Regions from separate parts of the Massilia sp. Soil_C_3 genome, predicted to be linked through region 1. Evidence: predicted binding sites of a transcription regulator. Region 1 holds the regulator's gene; each other region holds the start of a gene.

What was found. The regulator FNR, encoded in region 1, switches genes on or off when oxygen is low (the NO sensors DNR and NnrR bind a similar motif). The targets are predictions, from matches to a motif close to TTGATNNNNATCAA.
Region 2: a site for FNR is predicted at 1,689-1,702, ahead of AC3A6F_RS24250 (CehA/McbA family metallohydrolase). Genes of this name have one in related genera too.
Region 3: a site for FNR is predicted at 1,837-1,850, ahead of AC3A6F_RS19290 (OmpW/AlkL family protein). Genes of this name have one in related genera too.
Region 4: a site for FNR is predicted at 1,751-1,764, ahead of AC3A6F_RS14340 (KamA family radical SAM protein). Genes of this name have one in related genera too.

The regions. Positions count from the first base shown of each region.
Region 1 covers NZ_JBDGJG010000008.1:300,115-304,095, forward strand. Annotated here, with positions in the region: gene AC3A6F_RS18480 (formate dehydrogenase subunit alpha) at 1-1,149, opposite strand, end outside; gene AC3A6F_RS18485 (formate dehydrogenase) at 1,168-1,401, opposite strand; gene AC3A6F_RS18490 (TorD/DmsD family molecular chaperone) at 1,388-2,074, opposite strand; gene fnr (fumarate/nitrate reduction transcriptional regulator Fnr) at 2,316-3,077, shown strand; gene AC3A6F_RS18500 (AraC family transcriptional regulator) at 3,082-3,840, shown strand; gene AC3A6F_RS18505 (DMT family transporter) at 3,903-3,981, shown strand, end outside.
Region 2 covers NZ_JBDGJG010000014.1:108,341-112,321, forward strand. Annotated here, with positions in the region: gene AC3A6F_RS24250 (CehA/McbA family metallohydrolase) at 2-1,612, opposite strand; gene AC3A6F_RS24255 (LysR family transcriptional regulator) at 1,751-2,653, shown strand; gene AC3A6F_RS24260 (RidA family protein) at 2,716-3,117, shown strand; gene AC3A6F_RS24265 (GH92 family glycosyl hydrolase) at 3,260-3,981, shown strand, end outside.
Region 3 covers NZ_JBDGJG010000009.1:95,331-99,311, reverse strand. Annotated here, with positions in the region: gene pabB (aminodeoxychorismate synthase component I) at 1-945, shown strand, start outside; gene AC3A6F_RS19290 (OmpW/AlkL family protein) at 1,152-1,763, opposite strand; gene AC3A6F_RS19285 (acetyltransferase) at 1,937-2,374, shown strand; gene AC3A6F_RS19280 (glutathione peroxidase) at 2,379-2,963, opposite strand; gene AC3A6F_RS19275 (CoA-binding protein) at 3,035-3,457, opposite strand; gene AC3A6F_RS19270 (peptidoglycan recognition protein family protein) at 3,569-3,981, shown strand, end outside.
Region 4 covers NZ_JBDGJG010000006.1:312,253-316,233, forward strand. Annotated here, with positions in the region: gene AC3A6F_RS14330 (methyl-accepting chemotaxis protein) at 1-989, opposite strand, end outside; gene AC3A6F_RS14335 (cache domain-containing protein) at 1,105-1,560, opposite strand; gene AC3A6F_RS14340 (KamA family radical SAM protein) at 1,841-3,235, shown strand; gene AC3A6F_RS14345 (MFS transporter) at 3,253-3,981, shown strand, end outside.

The sequences.
Region 1 (3,981 bases):
ATTGTCGTGGCCGCGGTAGATGTTGGCGCCGCCGCCGGGAATCCCGATATTGCCCAGCGCCAGCTGCAGGATCGACAGCGCACGCACATTGGCGGTGCCGACGTGGTGCTGGGTGATGCCCATGCACCAGACCACGGACGAGGGTCGGTTGGTGGCCAGCATCTCGGCCGCCATGCGGACCGCCGATTCCGGCACGCCGGTGACGTCCGACACCTTATCGGGCGTCCATTTCATGACTTCGGCGCGCACGTCCTCCATGCCCCAGGTGCGCTCTTCGATGAACTTCTTGTCTTCCCAGCCGTTATTGAAGATGTGCCACAGGATGCCCCACACCAGCGGAATGTCGGTGCCGGGCCGCACGCGCACATAGTGGTCCGCGAAGCGCGCCGTGCGGGTAAAGCGCGGATCGATGACGATCATCTTGGCGCCCAGTTCCTTGGCGTGCAGGAAGTGCAGCATCGAGATCGGGTGCGCCTCGGCCGGATTGGAGCCGATGAACAGCACCGCCTTACTGTGGTGCAGGTCATTGAACGAGTTGGTCATCGCACCGTAACCGAAGGTCTGGGCCACGCCGGCAACGGTGGTCGAGTGACAGATGCGGGCCTGGTGGTCGCAGTTGTTGGTGCCGAAAAACGACACCCATTTGCGCAGCAGGTAGGCTTGCTCGTTATTGTGCTTGGAGCTGCCGATCACCATCAGCGCATCGGGCCCGGCTTCCTTGCGCAGCTGCAGCAACTTGTCGCCGATCTCCCCGATTGCCTGGTCCCAGGAGATGCGCTGGTACTTGCCATTGACCAGCTTCATCGGATAGCGCAGGCGGTGCTCGCCGAAGGCGTGCTCGCGCACCGACGCGCCCTTGGCGCAGTGGGCGCCCATATTGATCGGCGAATCGAAGGCGGCCTCTTGCCGCACCCAGACGCCGTTGGCGACGACCGCATCGACCGAGCAGCCGACCGAGCAGTGGCTGCAGACGGTGCGCTTGACCACGGTCGGCACCGGGGTATCGGGTACCGGGTCGGCCTGGGCCGGTTCGATCACGTTCAACGGCAGGTGGCGCGCCAGGGCGCCGGCGCCGGCGGCAACGCCAGCCCCGACCAGGAAGCGGCGCCGTTTCAACGCGCTGTCGCGCGTGGACTTGACCAGTGACATATCGATTCCTCTGCTTGCCTACCAGTAGGCGGCGGTCTCGTAATAGCGGCGGATGTGATCCGTCTCGTGGTAGCCGCGCTTGACCTTGGGGTCGGGCGCGGCCGGGGCGGCCTGTGGCGCCGCGGTCGCCGGGGCGGCGGCAGCGGCCACCACCAGCGCGCCCAGCGGGGCGGCTTTCAGGAAGCCGCGCCGCGCCGGGTCGGGCCGGTCCTGGCCGGGATCCTGCTGGACTCGTGGATCATGCTTGTTCATCGGTGTCCTCTCCTACTCCAAAGCTTTCCGCCTCGATTGCCAGGAACGCCTGTGCGAAGCGGGCGACCAGGCGGTAATAGTTGGCGTCGTCGGCATTGGCGATGTCGTCCAGCGCGCGCATGCACCAGGAGCCGATGTGGGCCTCGAAGAAGCGGCGCTGCACGTCCAGCGGCTGGCGCCGGATGCCGGGCGCGCCGGCCACCAGCACGCGCATGGTCTCGCACAGCGCGCCGAGGTGGTCTTCGAACTCGCCCCGCCCCTGTATGCGCGCCAGGCCAAGCCGGGCCAGGTCTTCGCGCAGGTGCGCCAGCGGCGTGTCGTTCATGTAGCCGGCCAGGTAGCGCGAGCCATACGGGTCGACCGGCGGGGTGCCGACGCTGACGAACAGCGCGCTGAATTCATCGTGGACGAGCCGGGGGTCCATCACGCCGGACGCCACGGTCAGTTGATCCCAGGCGCGTTCGAGCGCCGGGTCGCCGCCCTCAGCCAGGATGGGATCGCTGGATGCGAGCGCATCGAGCAGCGCCGCGTCGGGCGCGGCCAGCAGCAGGCGGGAGAGCAAGGCATACAGATCCGCCCTGGCCTGGTCTTCGCCGCCCGGCGGCAGGTCCGGGCGCGCGATTGCGGTGGCAAAGGCGCTGCGATCGGACACGGTCTCAGTAGTTGATGACACTGGGGATCACTCCAGTTGTTCAATTTATATGGCAGTGTAGGCCTCGATTGATATTGAGTGCGCACAGTTGCGTTTAAGGCTAAATGAACCCGGTATGGGTGAGCAGGGGCGCCGAACGACCGGAACGCAACGGAACGCAACGGAGTTGTTTCTCAATTGCAAATAAATGGCATGTGTTTGTCGAGATTGACGCTTCAACACGTCTATAATCGCGGTGTACCGAACCAAGCGACCATCCCTCATGAGCCAGACCCTGTCCCGGCAAGCCGAGCCGCCACTCAATATCCACGCCCTCAAATCCTGCGCCCAGTGCAGCATGCACCAGCTGTGCCTGCCGATGGGCCTCGAAGACGCCGACATCGACCGCCTGGACAAGATCATCGGCCGCCGTCGCCGCCTGGAGCGCGACGAGCGCCTGTACAGCGTCGGCGAATCGTTCCGCAACCTGTACGCGGTGCGCTTCGGCCACTTCAAGACCTATCAGGTGAATGCCGCCGGTGAAGCCCAGATCACTGGCTTCCAGATGGCCGGCGAGCTGCTGGGCATGGATGCGATCAGTGGCACCCACCATTGCGACGCGGTGGCGCTGGAAGATTCCGAGGTGTGCGAGATCCCGTTCGCGCGCCTGGAAGACCTGTTCGGCGAAGTGCCGACCCTGCTGCGCCACTTCCACCGCATCATGAGCCAGGAAATCACGCGCGAGCAGAACGTCATGCTCCTGCTCGGCAATATGCGCGCCGAGCAGCGCTTCGCCGTGTTCCTGGTCAACCTGTCGGCGCGCTATGCCACCCGAGGCTATTCGGCCAACCGCTTCCAGCTGCGCATGTCGCGCGAAGACATCGGCAACTACCTGGGCCTGACGATCGAAAGCATCAGCCGCCTGCTGTCGCGCTTTAAAAAGCAGGGCTGGCTCGAGGTCGACAAGCGCGAAGTCACCCTGCTCGATCCGGTCAAGCTGAAGGCGCTGGCGGCCGGCACCGACGTGTGCAGCCCGATGGCCTGACAGCATGACGCCGCTGCCGTCGTGCGACCTGCACCTGCGCAGCTACGACCGCGTGCACTGGGGCGACCGCCACGACTTCGCCCAGCTGGTGCTGCCGGTGCACGGCGAAGTCGTGCTCGACATCGAAGAGCGGCGCGGCCGCCTCGATCCCCTGCATGGCGCGCTGGTGGCGCCCGGCGCCTGGCATGCGCAGTCGAGCCCGGGCGCGAATGATTCCCTGATCGTCGACGTCGACGGCGCCGCCTTCGGCGACGGTCCCTGGCAGCGCCTGCTCGAGCGGCCCTTCGTCACGCTCGGCCCTGCGGCGCGCAAGCTGGTCGAGTTCATGGGACTGATGGCCCGTGAATCCGCGCCGGCCCGATCGCTGGTGCACGGCTGGGTGCCGCTGCTGCTCGACACCCTGAGCCTGGACGCGCCGCGCGCCACCTCGCGCCTGGCGGCCCTGCTGGCGCGCATCGAGGCCGCGCCCGGCCTGGCCTGGAGCACCGAATCGATGGCGCGCGCCGCCAACCTGAGCGTCAGCCGCCTGCACGCGCTGTTTCGCGAAGAGATGGACAGCACCCCACATGCCTGGCTGCTGGGCTGCCGCCTGGATTGCGCACGCGGCCTGTTGACCCACAGCGCGCGCAGCGTGGCCGACATCGCCCTGGCCTGCGGCTTCTCGGACCAGGCCAGCCTGACGCGGGCGATGCGCCGCGTGTTCGACACCACGCCCGCCGCCTATCGGCGTGCGGGTCAGGAGAAGTCGCCAAAACCGCAGTAGTCCCGGCCAAGACCAGGGGCAGGTCCAGGCCAGAGAATCTCCACTCAAAGGAGATTCTCATCATGTACACAGCTACTGGCGCGGGCGGACTGTCCCGCTCCACCCTGCTCGGCATCGGCGCCGGGATCGCCGCCGGCGCAC
Region 2 (3,981 bases), on a different contig from region 1:
TTTATTCTTCCTGCATGATCCACACCGGCGCCGACCACAGCACGTTGCCGTCGTCCTGGGTCACCTTCGCATAATAGAAGTGCGCCCCCGCACTCGGGGTGAAGGTGGTCTCGGCAAGGTCCGACATCTGCGTGACCGTGCCCTTGCGGCCCGGGACGCCTTCCATGATCGCGACCGAAGCGGCCTTCCTGCCCTTCAGGCTGGCGAAGTTCGCCACCAGCGCGAGCGGCCCGCGATTGGTGAAGCGCTCGCCCATCAGGCGGCCGTTCGCGGTCAGGACCAGCTGCGAATCCTTGTCCATCGTCGCGAACACGCGGCGCGCCTCGAGCGCCTCGACGAACGTGGCGCGGCTCAGCACCGTGTTCGATGGCAGCAGCATGCCGGTGCGGTTGGTGAAGGATGCCCCCCAGTTGGCGCAGTGGTTGTCCTGGTTGGTGCTGAAGGCCAGGCGATAGCCCGCTTCCAGCAAGCGGTTGCAGGCGCCTTCGAAATTGCTGCGGCGGGTCTCGGTCTCGCTGACGTTGGTCGAGAACGCAGTGCTGTTCATCACCTCGCACAGCGCCATCGCTTCGCCGCCGTCCTCGGTGTAGGCGAGCGGCACGCCATCGACCTGGAACTGGCCCGAGTGCGCCGGATGGTTGAACTGCCCTACCCAGCCGCGCTCGCGCATCAGCGTGTACAGCGCCGCGTAGTCGCCGCGCGGTGTGCGCGTGTCGGCCATCAGCTCGCCCTTCGCATTGGTCTCCCAGCCCAGCAGCTCGTCGCTGTTGAAGATATTGATATGGCCGCCGTTGTTGATGACGCCCCATTCCAGGCCGTAGACCGCGAGGAAATCCGGGTGCTTTTTGGAGAAGCCCGCTGCGCTTTCCAGGCCGGCGCGGTACAGGGCACTGGCGGCAGCGGGGTCGGCATCCGGCGCGCTGCCCTCCGAGCCGTCGTACATGTGGTTGTGTTCCGAGGCGACCAGGATGTCGAGGCCGCGGCCGCGCGCATAGGCGAAGGCATCAATCGGGCCGTGCGGCGCCTTCAGGGGCGATTGCGCGCCCTTGCACTCGGCGATGTCGGCGCCGCCGTCGCTGTGATTGGTCTGGCTGTGCAGGTTGCCGAGATAGACCGTGTAGGGCAGCGCACCCGGCGCCGCGACGGCCGCCGGCTCGAAGGCGCGCGGCAGCGGAGAAAATGCCGGCATGGCAGGCAGCAGCGGCGCGCCGACCGCGATCTCCCAGTCCTGTTCTATTTCTTCATGCGCGTCGCCGCGCACGGTGGCGCGCAGCCGGACCCGGTAGATGCCGCTCGGCGCCGGAGACAATCCCAGGCGGCCGGACCAGGGCACGGAGACCGTCATTTCTTCGCCCGTGAACGGCGCCGCGCCGCGCCAGCGCAGGGCGACCCTGCCGTCGGGACGGACCAGTTCCACCCGCCAGTCGACGGTGTCCGCGCGCGCCAAACCGGGATGGGCGAAGTGCAGGGTGAAGGTCCGCCCCTGGGCCGCGCCGGCCTGGAACGGCGCGAGCAGGGTGGCTTCGAATTCCTGGTGTTCTGCGGGGGCGGCTTGCGCCAGGCTGCAGCACAGCGACAGGGCCAGAAGTGAGGGCCGAAGTGAGGTTTTCATGATGCAATTCTTGCAATTTCATGCCTCATTCATATTGACCAGCCTCCCATGAAAATTGTCATTTCGTCCATTTGCTTTGATGAGTTTCAATCATGACAACTTGCAACAAGCGGGATAGCCGTTTATGTTGGCAGCCTCATGATCGACAAGCTCGAAATCACCCACCTGCGCACGCTCGACGCCTTGAGCCGCTTCGACACCATCTCGGCTGCGGCCGAGCACCTGGACGTCTCGCAACAGGCGGTCAGCCTGCAACTGAAGAAGATCCGCACCATCCTGGGCGACCCGCTGTTCGTGCGCACCGGCCAGGGCATGGCGCCGACGCCCTATGCGAAACTGATCGCGCCGCACATCGGCCAGGTGCTGGCCCAGCTGAACGGGATTCCCCTGCCCTTCGAGGTACGCCCCGAACACGCCGAACGCACGCTGGTAATCTCGGGCACCGACTACACCCAGAAGGTGATCGTGGCCGACCTGGTGCGCGTGCTGCGGCGCGAGGCGCCGAAGGTAAAGGTGGCGGTGGTCGACATCGAGGTCAGCGCCCTCACCCGCAAGCTGCACCAGGGCGAAATCGACCTGATTTTCACGGTGGACGGTTACGTCGCGCCCGGCCTCGTCACGCAGCCGCTGTTTATCGAGCAGTACCGCTGCGTTACCGGCAACCGCGCACTGGCTGGCGGCGGCGTCATGCCGCTCGAGCAGCTGGTGGCGCACGACTTCATCGTCACCAACCCGGGCATGGCCAGTTTCACGGGGTCGGCCGATGGCTGGTTCGCGCGCCAGGGATTGCAGCGGCGGGTGGTGGCGTCGGCGCCGTCCTTCTTCATGGCGCTGGAATACCTGAAGGGATCGGACCTGGTCGCCTTCATGCCATCGCGCCTGCTGCCCTGCGAGGGGCTATTCGAGATCGCGTTGCCCAAGTACCCGCCGGGCTACCAGGTGGTGGCCGCCCACCATCCGAATGCGCAGAACGATCCTTTCATTGCCTGGCTGCTCGAGCGGGTCAAGACCCGCCTTGTATCGGCTACAAGCGAAGCTTGATTGCCACGGCCGGTGCGCTTGCTTAAGCTGACGCGATTCCCATCAATGGCAAAGGTCCCCGCATGAGCATCGAACGCATCAATCCCCCTGCACTGTATGACGGCGCCCCGCACGGCCTGTCCCACGCGACCATCGACCACGACACCGGCCTGGTGTTCGTGTCGGGCCAGGTCGACTGGGACCGCGACTACCAGGTCAGGCACACCACCCTGGCCGAGCAGACCGAAGGCGCGGCGCGCAACCTGATCGCGGTGCTGGAGGCGGCCGGGTCCTCGGTCGAGCAGATCCTGCAACTGCGCGTCTACGTGCGCGGCGAGATCGGCGAGCACCTCGAAACGTTGGCGCCGATCCTGGTACGGCACCTCGGCCTGCCGCGCCCGGCCCTGACCGGCATTGGCGTGGCCTCGCTGGCGTCGCCCGACACCCTGGTCGAAATCGAGGCGGTGGCCAAGCGCCGCGCGTAAAATGTTTAGTAAACCGGCTAAACAGATGGGCTGAAACACGGTAAGGATTGCCCGGAAACCAGTCTCCACATATAAGTTGCATTTGGGTATAGTGCAACTAAAACTGGCGGCGCCCATCGCTGCCGCCACGTGTGGAGACCTCATGACGGCCAGACTCACTTTCGGACAACTCTCGATCGCCGCCAGTGCGGCACTCTTGTTTAGTGCAACTCCCGCCCTGGCCGCCCCGCCGGGCAGCCCGGCCGAAGCCGTGGACGTCTTCATCGGCACCGGCGGCGATGGTCACACCTTCCCCGGCGCCAGCCGCCCCTTCGGCATGGTGCAGCTCAGCCCCGACACCCAGCACCGCCACTTCCGCCAGAGCTATCCCTGGGCCTCGGGCTACAACTACACCGACAGCTCGATCCTCGGCTTCTCGCACACCCACTTCTCGGGCAGCGGCCACTCAGACCTCGGCGACGTGCTCCTGATGCCCTACAGTGGCGAGACCAAGCTGGAGCCGGGCTATCCGGAGCGTCCGTTCTCGGGCTACCGTTCGCGCTTCTCGCACGACCAGGAAAAGGCCGAACCGGGCTACTACGCCGTGCGCCTGAAGGACCATGAAGTCGACGTCGAACTGACCGCCAGCGAGCGCGTTGGCCTGCACCGTTATAAATTCAAGGCCGGCGAGCCGGCCAAGGTGCTGCTCGACCTGCGCACCAGCATCTACAACTACGACGAGAAGAACCTGTGGGCGCGCCTGCGCGTGCGCAACAGCACCACCATCACCGGCATGCGCGAAACGCGCGGCTGGGCGCCCGGCCGCCAGGTGCACTTCGCGATCCAGTTCTCGCGCCCGATCGACACCCGCCAGCTCCTGAACCG
Region 3 (3,981 bases), on a different contig from region 1:
AAGGCCCTGTACCCGTGCGGCTCGATCACCGGCGCGCCGAAACGGCGTACGATGGAGATCATCCACGAACTCGAACCCGATGCGCGCGGCATCTATACCGGTGCGATCGGCTGGTTCGATCCGGCGCCACCGGGCCGTGCCTATGGCGACTTCTGCCTGTCGGTGCCGATCCGGACGCTGGCGCTGGGCGCACCTAGGGACGGTATTCGGCGCGGCGAACTGGGCGTCGGCGCCGGCATCGTGTACGACAGCGATGCGCAATCCGAATACGCCGAGTGCCAGCTGAAGGCGCGTTTCCTCACGGGCCTCTCCAACGAGTTCACCATCTTCGAGACCATCCGCGCCTCGCGCGAGCATGGCTGCCGCCACCTGGAGCAGCATCTCGATCGCCTGAGCGCATCGTGCGCCTATTTCGGTTTCGCCTTTGACCGCGGCGCGGCGCACGTGGCGCTGCTGGAAGCCAGCCAGGCCCTGCCCTCCGATGCGCTGCACCGCCTGCGCCTGGCGGTGGACCATGCCGGCGCGCTCACGCTCACGTCGGGCGAGCTGACGCCCTTGCACGAACCGGTGACCTTGCTGCTGGCCCAGGAGCCGACGCACAGCGGCGACGTCTTCCTGCGCCACAAGACGAGCATCCGCGGCCGCTACGACGCGGCGTGGAAGGCAGCGGAGGCGCAAGGCGCCTTCGATATGCTGTTCTTCAATGAGCGTGACGAGTTGACGGAAGGAGGACGCAGCAGCGTGTTCCTGCGCTTCGGCGAAGAATGGCTCACGCCGCCGCTGACGGCCGGCGTGCTGCCGGGCGTGATGCGCGGCGTGATGCTGGCCGCGCCCGCGTGGCATGCGCGCGAAGCCGTGATTCAGCGCGCGATGCTGGCGCAGGCCGACGACATCGTCGTCTGCAATGCCCTGCGCGGGCCACTGCGCGCGGTGCTCGCAGCATAACGCAGCATAGTCGGCCGCGCTGAATATAAGGCGTGGGTCGCGCCCCGCCCGTTCCCATATTCGATACTTTTGCTGGAAGCTCGCCCATGGAAGACGGGCAGGACGCGATCACGCGCAAGAGGTGGAGAGGCTCATACTGCTTGACGGCATATGCATGGTCCTCTGTCGCGCCGGTCCGCCAGTCGCGAACCGGCGTGAGCTGACACTTAGAAGCGGTAGCCGACACCCAGGCCGAACAGCACCGGATCGACCTTCAGGTGGCTGGCCTTGGCGCCGCCGACGTACACATCGCTGCGCAGGTTGACTTTCTTGACGTCGGCGTTGATCGACCAGTGTTCGTTCAGGCGGAAGTCGACGCCGGCCTGCAGCGACAGGCCCCAGCTATCGTTTTCCAGGTCGCCGGCGCCGTCGAGCAGCTTGACGCTCGACATGCGGGTGTAGTTCACGCCGGCGCCGATATAAGGGCTGATGGCCGCGCCGGGGGTGAAGTGGTATTGCAGGTTCAGGGTTGGCGGCAAGTGCTTGAATGTGCCGATCTCGGCGCCGTCCAGGCGGGCCTTGTGCTTCTGTGGATAAGTCAGGATCAGTTCGGCCGCGATGTGCGGGGTGAAGAAATAGCTGATGTCCAGTTCGGGAATGGTCTTGCTGCTCACCTCGAGGCGGTCCGCCGCGCCGACGCCGCCGACGGGCGTCGATTTGTTGTCCGGGTCGACGTGCACGGCGCGGGCGCGCACCAGCCATGGGGATTCCTGGGCCATCGCTTGCGAAGCGGTCACGGCAATCAGGGCCACCAGCACGGTTTTCATCGTCGTTTTCATCTTTTTCTTACCTTTCTTCGTTTTATGTCATCTGCGACGAAGGTAAGCTTATTGATGTGAGGAAAAACAAACTATGATGTACATCAAAATGACCATGCTATTAGTGTGGTTTATAAAACACCTATCTCCTAGGTTATATCTCTGAGACGAAAAAATCATTCGGAAGGAAAGCCATGCCAAGCATCACCATCGCCGCGAACGACGACCTCCCGCGCCTGTTCGACATCTGGGAAGCGTCCGTGAAGGCGACCCACGACTTCCTGCATCCGGACGATTTCCTGTTGCTGGTGCCGATCGTGGAGCGCACCTTGCGCGAGTTCGCGCCGCTGCATTGCGTGCGCGACGAGGCCGGCCAGCCCTGCGCCTTCATCGGCGTAAGCGAGGGAATGATCGAGATGCTGTTCGTGGATCCGCGCCACCGCGGCCAGGGCGCCGGACGGGCTCTGGTGGAATTCTCAATCGCGCACCTTGGCGCCACGCAGGTGGACGTCAATGAGCAGAACCGGCAGGCGCTCGGCTTCTACGAGCGTATGGGCTTCGCGGTGGCGGGACGGTCCGAGCAGGACCCGTTCGGCAAGCCCTACCCGATCCTGCACCTCGCACTGCGTTAGACGATTACAGCGCCGCTTCGATCTTCCCGGTCAGCTGCGGATCTTCCGGCGTGACCTTGCTCGGGAAGTAGTCGAGCACCTTGCCGTCGCGGCCGATCAGGTATTTGGTGAAATTCCACTTAGGTTCCTGGCCGGTGGCCTTGATCAGCTGCGCATGCAGCGGATTGGCTTGCGGGCCTTTCACCGAACTCTTGGCGAACATCGGGAACTTGACGCCATAGGTGTTGAAGCACAGGTCGGCGATTTCCTTGGCGCTGCCCGGTTCCTGCTGGCCGAAGTCGTTCGACGGGAAGCCCAGGATCACGAGGCCGCGGCCGCCGTACTTGGCGTAGATTTTTTCCAGACCTTCGTACTGCTTGGTGAAGCCGCAGTAGCTGGCCGTGTTCACCACCAGCACCACCTTGCCGGCGTACTGGCAAAGGTCTTGCGGCGCTTCGTCCTGCAGGCGCTTGAAGCTGTGCTTGAGCACGGCCGGGCAGGCGGCCGGGCTCTTGGTCAGGGCGGCGACCGGCGCGGCCTGAGCGCGTGCCGGCTGGGTGACACTGACAGCGGCCGTGGCGGCGAGCAGCAGGGCGATGGTCTTGATCATGGCGTGGTATTGACGACGGTTAAGGTGCGTCGATTGTAGCGCAAGCCAGGTCCCCGGCAACCATGCCGTTCTCACTCTTCCAGGTTGCGGTGCTCGATCTTGATGCAATGGTTCATGACCACGTCCAGCCCGGCGGCGCGCGCCAGGTCGGCGGCGGGCTGGTTCTCGATGTCGAGCTGCATCCACAGGCAACCGGCGCGCACGGCGATCGCGTCGCGCGCGATCGGCCCGATGTCTTCGGATTTGCGGAAGCAGTCGACGATGTCGATGCGCTGGCCGCTGCTGGCGAGGGCGTCGGCGGCCTCTTGCAAGGTCGCGTACACGGTCTCGCCGTGGATGGTCTGGCCGGCATAGCTCGGGTTGACCGGCAGGATGCGGTAACCATTGTGCTGCAAGTAGGCGCCCACTTCGTTGCTGGCGCGGTCTTCTTTATTCGACATGCCGACGATGGCGATGGTCTTGCTGTCGCGGAGGATCTGGGCAATGGTTCTCATGCTGTCTCAGGACGTTGTTATCGTTGGGATCAGCTTATCAGGTTTGTATGCTCTGGCGTTGCACGGTCAAACGTGGAAAGATGGCGGCTCATCCTTCCTGAATATGTGCCCATGAACCTCGGACCTGTTTCGCGTATCGGCGCCTTGCTTGCACTGGCCCTCTCGATAGGCAGCGCACACGGCGCCGAATCCCTGCCGGACGTCGAACGCGCCATCGTACCGGTCGCCAGCTGGGGCGGCACGCCGTCCATTGATGCGAAGGCGCGTCGCCACCGCATCACCCACATCACCTTGCACCACCAGGGCGAGCCGTTCAAGCCTGGCACCGATCCGCAAGCCTACCTGCGCCGCCTGCAGACCTGGTCGCGCGCTGAAAAAGGCTGGCTCGACATCCCCTACCACTACGTGATCGACCTGGAAGGCCGCATCTACGGCGCGCGCGACATCGCCTATGCCGGCGACACCAATACCGACTACGATCCGAAGGGCCATGCGCTGATCGAAGTGGTCGGCAATTTCGAAGA
Region 4 (3,981 bases), on a different contig from region 1:
GCCGTCGCCGACAATTCCGAGGCCTGGCGCGCATTGCTGGCATTGTCCTTGACCGCCGTGGTCAGGGTCTCCATGGTGCTGGCGGTCTGCTCGAGCGAGCCGGCCTGCATCTCGGTGCGGGTCGAGAGGTCGAGGTTGCCGCTGGCGATTTCCTGCGACGCCGTGTCGATCGAGCGCACCGCGTTCATCACGCTATGCAGGGCGGCGTTCAGGCGCGCGATGGTGTGATCCAGCGCGCGCGCGGTGTCGTCGATCTCGTCGCGGCCTTTCGCCTGCAAGGGCGGCGCGTCGAGCCGGCCCTCGGCCAGTTCGCCGACCGTGTGCGCGATCGCGTTGATCCCGGCCAGCATCGAACGCCGCACCAGCATCGTCACCGCCAGCGACAGGCCGATCGACAGCAGCACCAGGCCGGCCATGCTCAAGCCCAGGCTGCGGAACTCGGCCTTGGCGGAGGCGTGGGCATCCTCGCTCATCTTCTTCTCGAGCTGGGCCAGGCGCGTCAGTTCGACGTCGAGGGCGACGAACTGCTGCTCGGCCTTCTGCATCGAGTTGGTGGCGATCGACTGGTCGACCGACGCCATCTCGATGGTCTCGCCGACCGCCTTGCGGTAGCTCGTCAGCGCCGCCTGCGAGGCCTCGATCGGCGCGCGCTCGTCCGCTTCGGCTTCTAGCGCGAACTTGCCCAGCTTGTCGCCGATGGCGGCGTGCCTGCGCCCGATGTCGGCCGTCAGGGCCGTCAAGCGGTTCTGGGCGAAGCTGCCGTTGACCCAGGCCAGCAGCTGGTAGGCGTTGGCATGCGCGAAGCGCGCCTCGCCGGCGACGTCGGCCACCGCCTGCAGGCGCGCGGCGCGCACCTGCACCATGTGCTCAAGCGACGCGTTCTGGCGCACCATGCCGTAATAGGCGGCCGCCGAAAGCATGGTCAGCAGGACGAGCACGAGTCCCGGGGCCAGCAGCAGTTTCTGGCCGATCCGCAGTTTGTTCAGCATGGATTACTCCGTGAGAGAAGGCGGCTTCCATGATGCAAGCGCATCCGGAGTCACCGTCATCCCCGCGCAGGCGGGGACCCAAGTTTGCCGGCACCGTGACAGCGCCAGCCGAAACTCACTTCTTATAGATGCCCGCCTCCAGCACCACATCATCGACCAGCAAAATATACGTCGTCTTCGGCTCGATCTTGCCCGTGGTCGGATTCTTGTACTGGTAATCGACCCAGCCCTTGCCCTTGGCTGCGGCCAGCTCGATGATCTCGCGCCGGTATTTCTTGCCGTTCGCATCGGGCACGTCGGTCAGGTCCTTGCCGACGATCGACGGGTTGTACGGGTGCGCCAGCACGATGCCGGTCTTGACGTCGCGCAGGTCGACATACAGCGCGCCCTGGACGAAGCTCGGATCCTTGGCGTTGATGAGTCTCATCATCTCGGCCTTGCCCTTGGCCTTGATCACGGCGGCGCCGCGCTCGGCCATTGCGATGGCATCCTTCTCGGTCGGTTCATTGGCCAGCGCATTCGTGGCGGCCAGCCCCAGGCACAGGGCGGCGGCGGTGGCGATCATCTTCATGGGGACTTCCTTTCAGTTGAATGCTTGTAGGATATTTCTCAAGTGCACGCACTAATGTACCCAGCCGTGACGGTGCCGGATTGCGTTCGCACAATCGCAAGGGCTGCGAGCCGGTCGCGTTGTGTCCTTGCCTCATTTCGTCGCGCCTTGCGACAGGTTTGTCCAAACTCCGGTGCGAGACACCGTGTGGTTGATTGAGGGCAATTCCTGTTGCATATAGGCTCCCTAAGATGAGTTCTTCCCGGCAACTTGCCGCCTGTCATCTCACTGGAGAATTCTCGTGACCACGACTGCATCGACGCCTTCCAAGTTCAAGCCGTATACGCGCCAGTCCATTGTTACTGCGCGCCAATGGGAATGGCTCACGCCCGAGCTGCAGGAAGCCGTACAGGTGGTGTCCCACGTGCTGCCGTTTCGCACCAATGCCTATGTGATGGATGAGCTGATCGACTGGAAGCGCGTGCCCGACGATCCGATCTACCGCCTCACCTTCCCGCACCGCGACATGCTGCCGGCACAGGAATACGAGCAGCTGCGCGAGCTGGTGCTGTACAAGAAGGACGATGCCGCAACCGCGCGCCTGGTGCACGACATCCGCATGCGCATGAACCCGCACCCGGCCGGCCAGATGACGCACAACGTCCCGCGCGTGAACGACGCGCCGCTCAAGGGCTTGCAGCACAAGTACAAGGAAACCGTGCTGTTCTTCCCCAGCGCCGGCCAGACCTGCCATGCCTACTGCACCTTCTGCTTCCGCTGGCCGCAGTTCGTCGGCATGGAAGAGATGAAGTTCGATGCGCGCGAGTGCAGCGAACTGGTGGCCTACCTCAAGATGCATCCGGACGTGACCGACGTCCTGATCACCGGCGGCGACCCGATGATCATGAACACGCGCTCGCTGGCCGAATTCCTCGAGCCCCTGCTGGCGCCCGAGCTGGAACACATCCAGAACATCCGCATCGGCACCAAGTCGGTCGCCTATTGGCCGCAGCGCTTCGTGTCGGACAAGGACAGCGACGATCTGCTGCGCCTGTTCGAGAAGGTGGTGGCGAGCGGGAAGAACCTGGCCATCATGGGCCACTACAACCACGCGGTAGAATTGCGCGCGCCGATCGCCCAGCAGGCGGTCAAGCGCATCGTCGGCACCGGCGCGACCCTGCGCATGCAAGGCCCGCTGATCCGCCACATCAACGAAGACCCGAAGAGCTGGGCCGAGCTGTGGACCACGGGCGTACGCCTGGGCGCCATCCCCTATTACATGTTCGTCGAGCGCGACACCGGCCCGCGCGACTACTTCTCGCTGCCGCTGGCGCGCGCCCATGAGATCTTCCAGGAGGCGTACTCGATGGTCTCGGGCCTGTCGCGCACCGTGCGCGGGCCGTCGATGAGCGCCTTCCCGGGCAAGGTCGTGATCGACGGGGTGGTGACCATCAATGGCGAAAAGCTGTTCGCGCTGCAGTTCCTGCAGGCGCGCAATCCGGAGTGGGTGCGCCGCCCGTTCTTCGCCAGGTTCGACCCCAATGCGACCTGGCTCGACCACCTCAAGCCCGCGTTCGGGCGCGACCGTTTCTTCTTCGAGATGGAAAGCGGCGGTCCGCTGCGCGGCCCCGGCGGGCGTGTGATTCCGCTGGTCCCGGCCGGCCAGCGCGGCGAAGCGCAACCCGACGCGGCCTGACGCCGGACGCAGGTCCGATGATGCAGCCAGCCGCCGTGGCTTGCCCGGCGCCCCTGCGCCTGTCCGGCGTGGGGGTGTTCTTCTACGTGTTCCTGCCGTTCGCGCTGGGGCACTACCTGTCTTCGCTGCTGCGCAACGTGAACGCGGTGCTGGCCTCGCACCTGGTGGGTGCGCTGGCGCTCACGCCGGGCCAGCTCGGATTATTGACCAGCGCGTTCTTCTTCGCCTTCGCCCTGGTCCAGCTGCCGGTCGGGATGGCGCTGGACCGCTATGGGCCGCGCCGGGTGCAGGTGACGATGCTGCTGCTGGCTTCCTGCGGCGCGTTGCTGTTCGCGAACTGCAGCGGCTTTTATGGCCTGCTGGCGGCGCGCGCCGTCATGGGCTGCGGCCTGGGCGGCTGCTTCATGGCGGCGGTCAAGGCGATCGCCACCTGGATCGCGCCGAACCGGCTGCCGTCGGTGCACGGCTACCTGATCGCGGTGGGCGGCATGGGCGCCGCCAGCGCCACGATGCCGGTGCGCGCGGCGCTGGAATACACCGACTGGCGCGGCCTGTTCCTCCTGCTGGCTGCGCTGGTGGCCTGTACCGGCCTGTTGATCGCGCTGCTGTACCCCAGGAACGACGGCCCGGCCGCGCAGCGCGGTCCGCTGCTGCCGGCCCTGCGCGAAGTCTGGCGTGCACCGAGTTTTCGCGCGGTGGCTTCGCTGGTGCTGATCCCGCATGCGGTGTTTTTCGGCGTGCAGGGC